2 regions of the Virgibacillus siamensis genome follow, and region 2 is predicted to be linked to the other one. Evidence: riboswitches for the same ligand, from Rfam matches in the RefSeq annotation. Region 2 holds a riboswitch; the other holds the start of a gene.
What was found. Region 2 has a riboswitch for cobalamin ahead of B1K71_RS10730 (DUF4430 domain-containing protein). Riboswitches for the same ligand answer to the same signal wherever they lie in the genome.

Region 1 (5,206 bases), on a different contig from region 2:
CCTGCATTTGTGGGCCTGGACTTTCCTGGCAGTTATTCTCCATGTGCTGGTGGATATACCGAACGCGTATGGGACCCAGGCATACCGTCCATTTACCAATAAATGGATTGCAAAAGGATTTATTAATACATTTGATCCGTATATCTTCTTTCTCCATGTTGCCGGAATCATCGCTTGGCTGCTTGGTGCAAATCCGGGTTACACGTTTTTAATTATCTATACTGTCATTATTTTGTATTATATAAAACGGTTCATTGACAAACATGAAATTGTCCGAAAAATAAAGGACTATTTCCCCGATACAACCCAGATTGCAACATCCCCGACCATTAAGCAAAACGAGTGGCGGGTTGCTATTACGACGATAGATAAATTTTATGTAGGTTCGGTTAAAAATGGACACATTGAAATCGTCGATGAATTTCAAAAAATCCCTTTGCCGGAAAACGACCTGATGGAAATAGCAAAAGATGATAAAAATGTTTCGGCATTTCTGTCGTTCTCCCCTGTATACCGATGGGAAATCAATGACTTCGACGATTTTACCGAAGTGCGGTTTATTGATTTACGATACAGATCCAATCAATACTATCCATTTGTTGCTGTCGTACAAATTGATGACAACATGCGAAAAATGACTTCATACACCGGCTGGATTTTTTCCGAGCACAAACTCCAGCGCAAACTGGATGTTGGCGACAATCCAATTTAAGCAAAAGCACGAGGCTGGGACAAACGTGTTTTATCCATTGTAAAATTCGAACAACCTATTGGAAAATGGGGCGAATAACTGCTCCGGAAATTCCCAATTGTTCGTCTTTTGAATCACGCGTTTTCTGATATATCCCAGCCTCTGTTGTTTATTGTGCCGTTGAGAAAGTAAAAAGCTTTCACCTTTCTATTCGGCCTTATCACCAAGCAATGAAATGGGAATCGCTTCTTCTTTTTCATATGTTTCATTCAAAAGGTTAATACGGTGTCCCCACGCGAAAACACCATTAATATAATTTATTTTAAAACGATGTCCCGGATCTCCCTTCATTGCATGGATATCGTGTGCATGAAAATCATCCGGGTTCAACATATATGCCATGGCAACTTGCATTTTCCGCTCATTAATGGCGACTTCACTTATGTTTCCAACCTGCTCAGCCTTCAGCGCTTTTTCTTTAAATTTCCCGACTTCTTCCCTCAACTGCTCGATTGAATAATCACTGTATCGGTAATCCATTATAATTACTCCCTTCTTCAACAGTTTACATTTTACCAATAGTTTAGGAGAATGGAAATAATGATACTCATATATTTAGGAGGAAAATTGTATGCCAACTGTAGCAATTACTGGGGCTGGAAGTGGTTTGGGACGGGCACTTGCCCTAAAATATGCCAAAAATGGCTATAAAATTTTTTTACTGGGCCGAACCGATACGAAATTACATATTGTTCAGCATGAAATCATCCGTGCTGGCGGGGATGCGGAAGTTATCCTATGTGACGTGCAGGAAAAAGCTTCTGTCAGCATTGCCTTTCAGCAAATTGGTAAGCTCGATGTCGTCATTAACAATGCTGGGGTCGGTATTTTTGGACCTGTGGAAGATTATACAATAGGTGATATCGAACACACATTAAACACTAACATTAAAGGTGCCATACTGACTGTTCAATCAGCCCTGCCACTGATTAAAGCGAGGAATGGGCGCATTCTGACCATTATTTCAACTGCGGGACTGCGGGGGAAAATAAATGAATCCATTTACTGTGCAAGCAAATTTGCATTGAAAGGATTTACGGAAAGTTTACAAAAAGAATGGGAGAATGAGCCTATTTCGATTACAGCCGTGTACATGGGAGGCATGAACACACCATTCTGGGACAACTCAGAACATGTGAAGGATGCTTCAGGGCTGAAAGGACCCGAACCGGTAGCCGAACAGATTTTTCAGGAAGATGATGGTCGAAAAGAAATTTATGTTGATAAATAAACTTCCATTCAGTTGGCATCCTTTCTCATGAAAGTTCCACTGAAATTCATCCTATTATCACGTTTTCAAATAGGGTATCCTAATTTCATAATGGGATACCCTAAATTCCTTATTCATATAAACTGATTTGCGCACTTCTTTTTCCGAAATCAACATTTGAATAATAGGCGTTCCTCACCAGCAGGTTCGGACCAAGACACTTAACAGCAGGGCAATGACAATTTAAGCTTTGGGCTGTTGGAGAATCCATCCATTTCGAATATGCAGCAGGGAGCGAGGTGTCCTGTATATTACCCAATGAAGGTTCATCACCAAAGTCTGTCACAATAATATCCCCGGTAAAAATATTTACATTTAATCGGGAGCGGCCATCCGGATCATTACGTACACTTACATTCTTCGTTTGATACAGCCTTTTTAATAAATCCTGATCTTCTTGTGACAAACTGCATGGATAAAAAGGCAATGTTCCAAACATCATCCATATATCTTTGTACTGGTGATTAAGAAGCCTGTTAATTGCTATACGAATTTCATCCAGCTCCAATGTTTCCAATGTGCTGGCAAAATCGACAGGGTACATCGGGTGAATCTCATGTCTTGCACAGCCCATCTCGCGCACCTGATCATGAATGTGTTCCAGAAATGGGAAGGTCCGTTTATTCAGCATCGTTTCCGCCGAAACCATCACACCATCCTTTGCGAGACGCTGTGAATTATCAATCATACGTTCAAAAAACTTTTTACGATTTTCTTCTGAAGGTTTTCGCTCCATTTTAGCAAAACCGGTTTCCATAAATTCTTCAACCGTTCCCCAGTTATGAGAGATATGTAATACATCCAAAAAAGGAATAATTGATTCATACCTGTTATAAGGCAATGTTAAATTTGAATTCATCTGTGTTTTAACACCACGGCTGTGAGCATACTTTAATAGCGGGATAACATGGTTCCGAATTGATTTCTTATTCATCATTGGTTCCCCGCCGGTAATGCTAATCGTGCGCAGATGGGGTATTTCATCAAGCCGCTTCAGTATTAGGTCCATCGACAGTGATTCTGGATCCCGGGATTGCAAAGTATAGCCAACAGCACAATGTGCACAGCGCATATTACATAAAGTCGTTGTCGTAAATTCAACATTCGACAACTTCATTTCTCCATGTTCTTCAACATCCATATACGCCTCCCAAGGATCATTGACTGGTGACAAAGTTTGTGTGTTCATACTTGTTGTCAATTAAGAAACTCCCTTTCAAATGAGGTTATGCTATTTTCATCGTTATGGGATAAATACCATAAAAATGACCCTTCATTATTTTAGCATACAGAATTAGTGTTAAGGACCAGTTTCCCGCTTCAGGATTTTCTGGACAGCATGCGGCGTTTACGGTTTTCTTTCCGAACAGGTGCAGAATCAAACCACTCCTGCTCCTCTTCTGAAACCGGGTAAACCTGTGGAACCGGAATCGGTTTACCGGTACCATCCACCGCAACCATTGTTAAAAAAGATTCGGTGGTCAATTGTTCGGTATGGTGAATCAAATCATGTGCCGTCACTTTGACAAATACCTCCATCGAACTGTTGCCGGTATATGTTACGTACGCTTCCAGTGTTAAGGAGTCCCCGACCTTGGCGGATGAAAGAAAATCAACGGAATCGATTGAAGCCGTTACGACAGCACTTTTGGCATGTTTCATTGATGTAAGCGCGGCGATTTCATCAATATAAGCCAGTACTTTTCCTCCAAAAATGGTATCCAAATGATTGGTGTCGGGCGGGAGCACAAGTCGTGTTTGCAGTGTTTTTGTATTACCGATTGCTATTTTTTCCATTTGTTAGCCTCCTTGATGATGTATCATTCCTGTCACGTTGAAAAATACTTTTTTTTACCCGCACAGGCAGATATCAACCCTCGTTGGAAAGAATCGACCTTCAATCGCTGTTATCAACCATTATGGGCAGGATATCAACCTTCATCGGCGGTATATCGACCTTCACTGGACAGGAATCAACTTTCAACGTGAAATATCAACCTTCACAGACAGAAATCGTTCTTCACTTCAAATACCTGAAAGCATGTAACAATCTTCTTAACGTCATTAAAACAATAAAAAAAGCCCTCTCATTGAAGGCTTGTGGTCACAGATTGCACGCATAGCTGAACTATGCGGATATTTGCGCAACACCCTCCTATCTCCCGTAGGAAAATAATGTTCTTCCTTATGGCAGGCTTCCTGGCTTAGCATCATTGACATTCTCTGTTTCCTTCCCGTTCCAATTGAACAGTGGATAGCCGACTATTGGACAGTCGGTGTTATAGAGATGTCTCAGCAATACAGTGGCGGGACCGCGTTGGATTTCAACCAACTTCCCTTTTAAACTTGTTTTCACAAGGTCACCATAAGGCATCCTATTAAATTTTCACGTTCACACTTATTTTATCATATTTGTTCAATCTGCATCAGATTTCATCCTGTTCTTCAAGGAACTGATTGATTAGATCGATGGAAAAGCCTTTCCGATAAAGTCCTTCTTTCACTTTTCCCTGAAGTTCGTATCCTGAAAGTTTCTGACGGTGTTTATGAAGCAATTTCTCACCCTGTTTAACCAGTGCATTCCATTCCGCATCAGTATCCTTCATTTCATCCACATCTGCCAGTACATCTTGAATCACATCCCGTGTAAAACCTTTTTGCATCAAAGTTCCCTGCAGTTGCTGCACCTGCTGTTTAAATGATTTACTCTTGCTGGCTGTCAATTTTTTGCGGACCCATTTTTCAGCGCGGGCATATTGAATCTCGTACGTGTACAAATCGACTGCTTCAGCAGCAAGTTGCGGGGAAACTCCTTTTTCCATCAGTTCTCTTTTAACCAGCATTGGGCCTTTACGTGTTGTATCAATACGGGTTCGGACAAACGCTTCCGCAAACTGCCGGTCATTAATCAACTTTTCCTCCGTTAACTGCTTCATGATTTGCGTTATATGTTCATCATCCACTTCTTTTTTAACCAGGTAATCATAAATTTCTTTTTTTGTCCGCATCCGATAGCTTAAAAAATTGATAGCAAGGGTATATGACTTATGTAATGTATCTTTTTGGACAAGTGTAGCGATCATCGATTCATCCAATTCAAGGTGTTTACGCAGCTTGTACGCTATCAGGACGGATTCATCTACACTGAAGCCATATTTTTCACCATGGCCGTCATCCAGGAAGAT
Region 2 (5,206 bases):
AAAACCGGATTTACTGGATGAAGTTTCTTACCGCGCTGTTGCCATTGGGTTTCCGGTTTTCACACTGGGCGGATTAATATTTGCATCCATCTGGGCCCAAATTGCCTGGGATCGATTCTGGGGATGGGATCCGAAAGAAGTGTGGGCATTAGTAACCTGGTTTTTCTATGCAGCTTTTCTGCATTTGCGGCTGTCAAGAGGATGGCATGGTGAAAAATCTGCCTGGCTCGCAGTTGGCGGGTTCGCCATTATCATGTTTAATCTGGTAGCAGTAAATCTTGTCCTTGCCGGTTTGCATTCCTATGCATAGGTTTGCATTGTAGCTTACAATCAGTAATTTATTGGAGGGGAAGTTCATGGAAACAAATGCCAGGGTATTGGTTGTTGATGATGAAGAAAGGATTCGTCGTTTAATTAAGATGTATCTGGAAAAAGAAGATTTCATGGTTGAAGAGGCTGAAAACGGTTCTGAAGCATTGCAGCAGGCACTTGAAAATGATTACGATGTTATTTTACTCGATATAATGATGCCTGAAATGGATGGAATCAAAGTGACAGAGGAATTGCGAAAGGAAAAATCCACACCAATTATTATGTTGACAGCGAAAGGCGAGGAAGCCAATCGCGTTCAGGGATTTGAGGTAGGTACGGATGATTATATTGTAAAACCATTCAGTCCACGGGAAGTTGTGCTGCGTGTGAAAGCATTGTTAAGACGGGTTTCATCGGGCGATTTCCGTGATGGTGCACCAACCAAAAATTTATTGGTATTTCCACATCTGACGATTGATCATGATGCCCATCGGGTAACAGCTGATGGAAAGGAAGTTGCTCTGACACCGAAGGAATATGAACTGCTTTGTTTCCTGGCCAAGTCTCCTGATAAAGTATTTAACCGTGAACTCTTGTTGAAAGAAGTATGGGAGTATGAATTCTTTGGGGACTTGCGAACAGTAGATACACACGTGAAACGCTTAAGAGAAAAGCTGAATAATGTATCCGCAGACGCCGCAAAAATGATTGTCACTGTATGGGGTGTCGGATATAAATTTGAGGTAGATGATGTCTGATGTTTTGGCGGAGTGTAGTTGGGAAACTGGCAATAACTATTTTATTGCTGGTTTCTTTTGTATTATTTATTTTAACAATCTTACTTTTGGAGTTTTTTGAGAATTTTCATGTGGAAGAGGCAGAAAATGAAATGATGCAAACGGCAACAAAAGTAAGACAGATGATTGAGCAATATGATGATCGGAAATTAGCTTATACGACGACTGAACGGATAAAAGATCCGGCCACACATATTGCAGTTGTCTACGGAGACGGTGATTTTTGGGCATCACAGAGTATCGATAATCTTCATGAGCTTGATGAAGCCTGGTATCGAAATAAGGAATCTTTAAAAGCTGTTTTTAATAAAGGACAAAATGTAAAGAAGCAGATGCGACTCCCGAAAACGCAGGAACAAGTCATGCTTGTCGGAACACCAATTCATAATAATGGGGCTGTATTTGTCTATCAGTCACTAGATGTTGTCAATAAAACCAAAGCAGAGACAACAAAAATCATTTTGCTGGCGGCAGGGATTGCGATTATTTTGACAACGATATTTGCTTTCTTTCTGTCCACGAGAATTACTTCACCACTGATCAAAATGCGGGAAGCTGCCTTTGATCTGACCAGAGGTGAATTTAATACAAAAGTGCCAATCCTGACACATGACGAAATAGGTGAACTTGCGGTTGCGTTTAATCGGATGGGACGTCAACTGAAGTTCCATATTAATGCCTTAAGGCAGGAGAAAGAGCAATTGTCGGGAATCGTGAGTTCAATGGCAGATGGTGTCATCACATTAAACCGGAATGGCGATATGCTTGTATCTAATCCTCCTGCAGACAGATTCATTGAAAATCTCTATTACAAAAATAATTTATCCTTAAGTGATGAAAATAACAAATTGCCAGATCCGTTGTTCGGAATCTTAGAAGAGGTTATTCAGGAGGAAAAAGAAGCAATCCATGAAATAAATATTCAAGGACGTACCTGGGTCATGATTATGACACCTTTGTATGATCAGTCTTATGTACGCGGGGCAGTCGCTGTAATCCGGGATATGACAGAAGAGCGCCGGTTGGATAAACTGCGTGAAGATTTTATCGCCAATGTTTCGCATGAATTACGTACACCAATCTCCATGCTGCAAGGGTATAGTGAGGCAATTGTTGATAATGTTGCCGAAAGCGGAGAAGAAAAGAATGAGCTTGCGCAAATTATTTACGAAGAATCCTTGAGAATGGGTAGGCTGGTCAACGAATTACTTGATCTTGCCCGAATGGAAGCCGGCCAGATTCATCTTAACTTGGAAAAGGTCGAATTGGATTCGTATGTGGAGCGAATCGTTAAAAAATTTGCCGGCCTTGCAAACGATAATAAGGTAAACCTGGAATTGAATAAGAAATTAACTAAAAATAAAATTGAAATTGACCCGGACCGTATTGAACAGGTCTTTACCAATCTGATTGACAACGCAATCCGGCATACGGGTGAAGGCGGTAACGTTACGGTAACGGTTGAAACCAATACGGATGAATTGACAGTATCCATTTCGGATGATGGAAGCGGCATTCCTGAAGAAGACCTTCCATTTGTATTTGAACGATTTTACAAAGCGGACAAATCCCGTGTCCGAAATTCTAAAAAGAAGGGTACAGGGCTTGGATTGGCAATAGCTAAAAATATTATGGACGCCCATCATGGAACAATCACCGTGAACAGTATTGACAAAGAAGGTACAACATTTGTCTTTAAACTTCCGTTGAAAGATTGAATCTGTACAGGATTGGTATTTATGATATAATAACTGCAGTTGAATACTAGAAGGTTTTTGGTGTTATTACTTAATAGGGAATTCAGTGAAAAGCTGAAACTGTCCTCGCAACTGTAAGTGATAAACGAAATAAGCATAATCCACTGTATGATTTTCATATGGGAAGGGCTTAGAGTAGGAAATGATCACAAGTCAGTAGACCTGCCAAACAACCTGCCGTTTCAATGCTTCGAGGATTTGAGCGATTGGGACAACCGGATACATGTCTATGGTTCGATTGTCTGTAAAGCTGATTCCTGGAACAGGATCAGCTTTTTTAGTGTAATTTTTGAACGCTGGGATAAGGTTCTATCGTCTCATTCCCCCTCAATAATAAGGAACTGGAGGAATAGGAACAATGCGCAAGTGGTTTTTAGGTTTGGCATCACTCTTATTGGTATTGGGTGTACTCGTCGGCTGTGGGACTGATAGTGAACAATCAGCGAAACAGAGTAGTCAAGGTGCGGATTCCACGGAGAATCAGAATGCTGCTGAACAAAAAGAAGATAGCGTTACAATAGTTCTTTCCCAAAATAACGGGGAGAAACAGATTGCAAAAAAAGAAGTTACAATTGAAAAAGGAACAACTTTAATGTCAGTTATGGAAAAGAACTTTGAACTGGAAACATCCCACAATGGTGGATTTATTACAGCGATTGAAGGTGTTTCACAGGATAAGGGAAAGACCGCATGGATGTTTAAAGTTAACGGTGAAAATGCAAAAGTAGGAGCGAAAGATCTCAAATTATCACCGGGTGATCAAATAACATTTGATCTGCATGCATATTGAACACATATAAACTAACACTGTTGGCTGTACTTTCTGCACTTGCAGTTGTGGGCAGATATATTTTTGCATTTCTTCCAAATGTACAGCCTGTTACTTCACTCATTATTATATGTGGATTGCTGCTTGGACCACTGGCAGCAATTATTATGGCAATACTAACCACTTTTTTGTCCAATATGCTGTTAGGGATGGGGATCTGGTCAATTTGGCAGATAGTTTCATGGGGACTCATCGGTTTATTAAGTGGAATTCTTGGAAAGTACCCAAGAAAACTTCCCTTTTGGTTTATCGTTATCTTTTCTATATTCAGCGGTTTTTTATATGGTTTTATTATTTCATTGATGACATATTCCATTGCGGGAGAATTTTGGCCGTATTACCTTGCTGGACTACCGTTTTCCGTTAATCATGCGGTTGGAAATGCAATTTTTATGGTTGTTTTTTATCCAATTGTTTCACACTTGTTTAAAACATACGCGAAAAAACATTTTTATTTACAAAACACCAGCTGAAACTGGTGTTTTTATCTTTTTATAGTGAGAATTTAGATCCGTTTATTCATAATATTTTCCTGAAATTCTCTTTCACTTTTACATTATTTCCAATATAGTTAAAATAAGCTGTAACCTTTGATCGGTAAAAACGACTGATTAACTGAACGGAGGATCATTATGAAGGCCGTTTTTGAGCGATTGTACAATGAGTACCATCATGATTTGTATCAATTCATTTTTTACATGGTGAAAGATAAGGAAGTATGTGAAGATCTCGTGCAGGAAGTCTATATAAAAGTTTTAAAATCCTACAGTACATTTAAAGGAAACAGCAACGAAAAAACGTGGCTATTTTCCATTGCGCGTCATGTCACGATGGATTTTTTCCGAAAGCGAAAACGAAAACGCGGCCGAATCGCTGAGTATTTTGATTGGGGATCAAATGGAGAGTTCATACAAGATAAAAACATGCTTCCTGACGAAATAGCAGAGCGTAATGAAGAAATAAAACGGGTCTATTACCATTTAGATAAGTGCAGTCAGGATCAGAAAAGTGTTTTGATTCTTCGCTACATACAATCATTCTCAATAGAAGAAACCGCTGAAATTCTAAGTTTCAGTGTCAGTAAAGTGAAAACCGTGCAGCATCGCGGCATCAAACGTCTTAAGAAATGGATGTCCGAGGAGAATCAGAAGGGAGGGGATGTATCATGAAATCCCGTGACAACGATGACAAACAAATTACTGATTCACTAAAAAAGATGCCCGGAATTAAGAACAATTGGGACAAAGATGAACTGTACAGGAAGATCTCCTCCCGGCTAAATGAGAATACGGGCAGACAGACGTCGCGAAATGGAAAATTAATTCCTTTGTTCAGTGTCCTGATGGTATTGGCAATTGTCCTTATCAGCGTACCAATATTACTGGAGAAAAATCATCTATCGACCAACAGTCTTCATGAACAGTCTCACCCGGAAATAAGTGTTTCTGACAAACAACAGGGTGCGGCAAATAATCAATCAGGCAAACAGGAAAGCGCCAGTACAACACAAC

Region 1: another riboswitch for cobalamin. It lies ahead of B1K71_RS03295 (acyl-CoA thioesterase); the one in region 2 lies ahead of B1K71_RS10730 (DUF4430 domain-containing protein).

What each region holds. Positions count from the first base shown of each region.
Region 1 covers NZ_FUIH01000006.1:471,522-476,727, reverse strand. Annotated here, with positions in the region: gene B1K71_RS03315 (metal-dependent hydrolase) at 1-712, shown strand, start outside; gene B1K71_RS03310 (YfhH family protein) at 899-1,231, opposite strand; gene B1K71_RS03305 (SDR family NAD(P)-dependent oxidoreductase) at 1,323-1,982, shown strand; gene yfkAB (radical SAM/CxCxxxxC motif protein YfkAB) at 2,092-3,210, opposite strand; gene B1K71_RS03295 (acyl-CoA thioesterase) at 3,342-3,818, opposite strand; cobalamin riboswitch at 4,194-4,404, opposite strand; gene recX (recombination regulator RecX) at 4,448-5,206, opposite strand, start outside.
Region 2 covers NZ_FUIH01000007.1:1,383,823-1,389,028, reverse strand. Annotated here, with positions in the region: gene ccsB (c-type cytochrome biogenesis protein CcsB) at 1-310, shown strand, start outside; gene B1K71_RS10740 (response regulator transcription factor) at 357-1,070, shown strand; gene B1K71_RS10735 (ATP-binding protein) at 1,070-2,827, shown strand; cobalamin riboswitch at 2,869-3,050, shown strand; gene B1K71_RS10730 (DUF4430 domain-containing protein) at 3,225-3,656, shown strand; gene B1K71_RS10725 (ECF transporter S component) at 3,653-4,168, shown strand; gene B1K71_RS10720 (RNA polymerase sigma factor SigX) at 4,328-4,864, shown strand; gene B1K71_RS10715 (hypothetical protein) at 4,861-5,206, shown strand, end outside.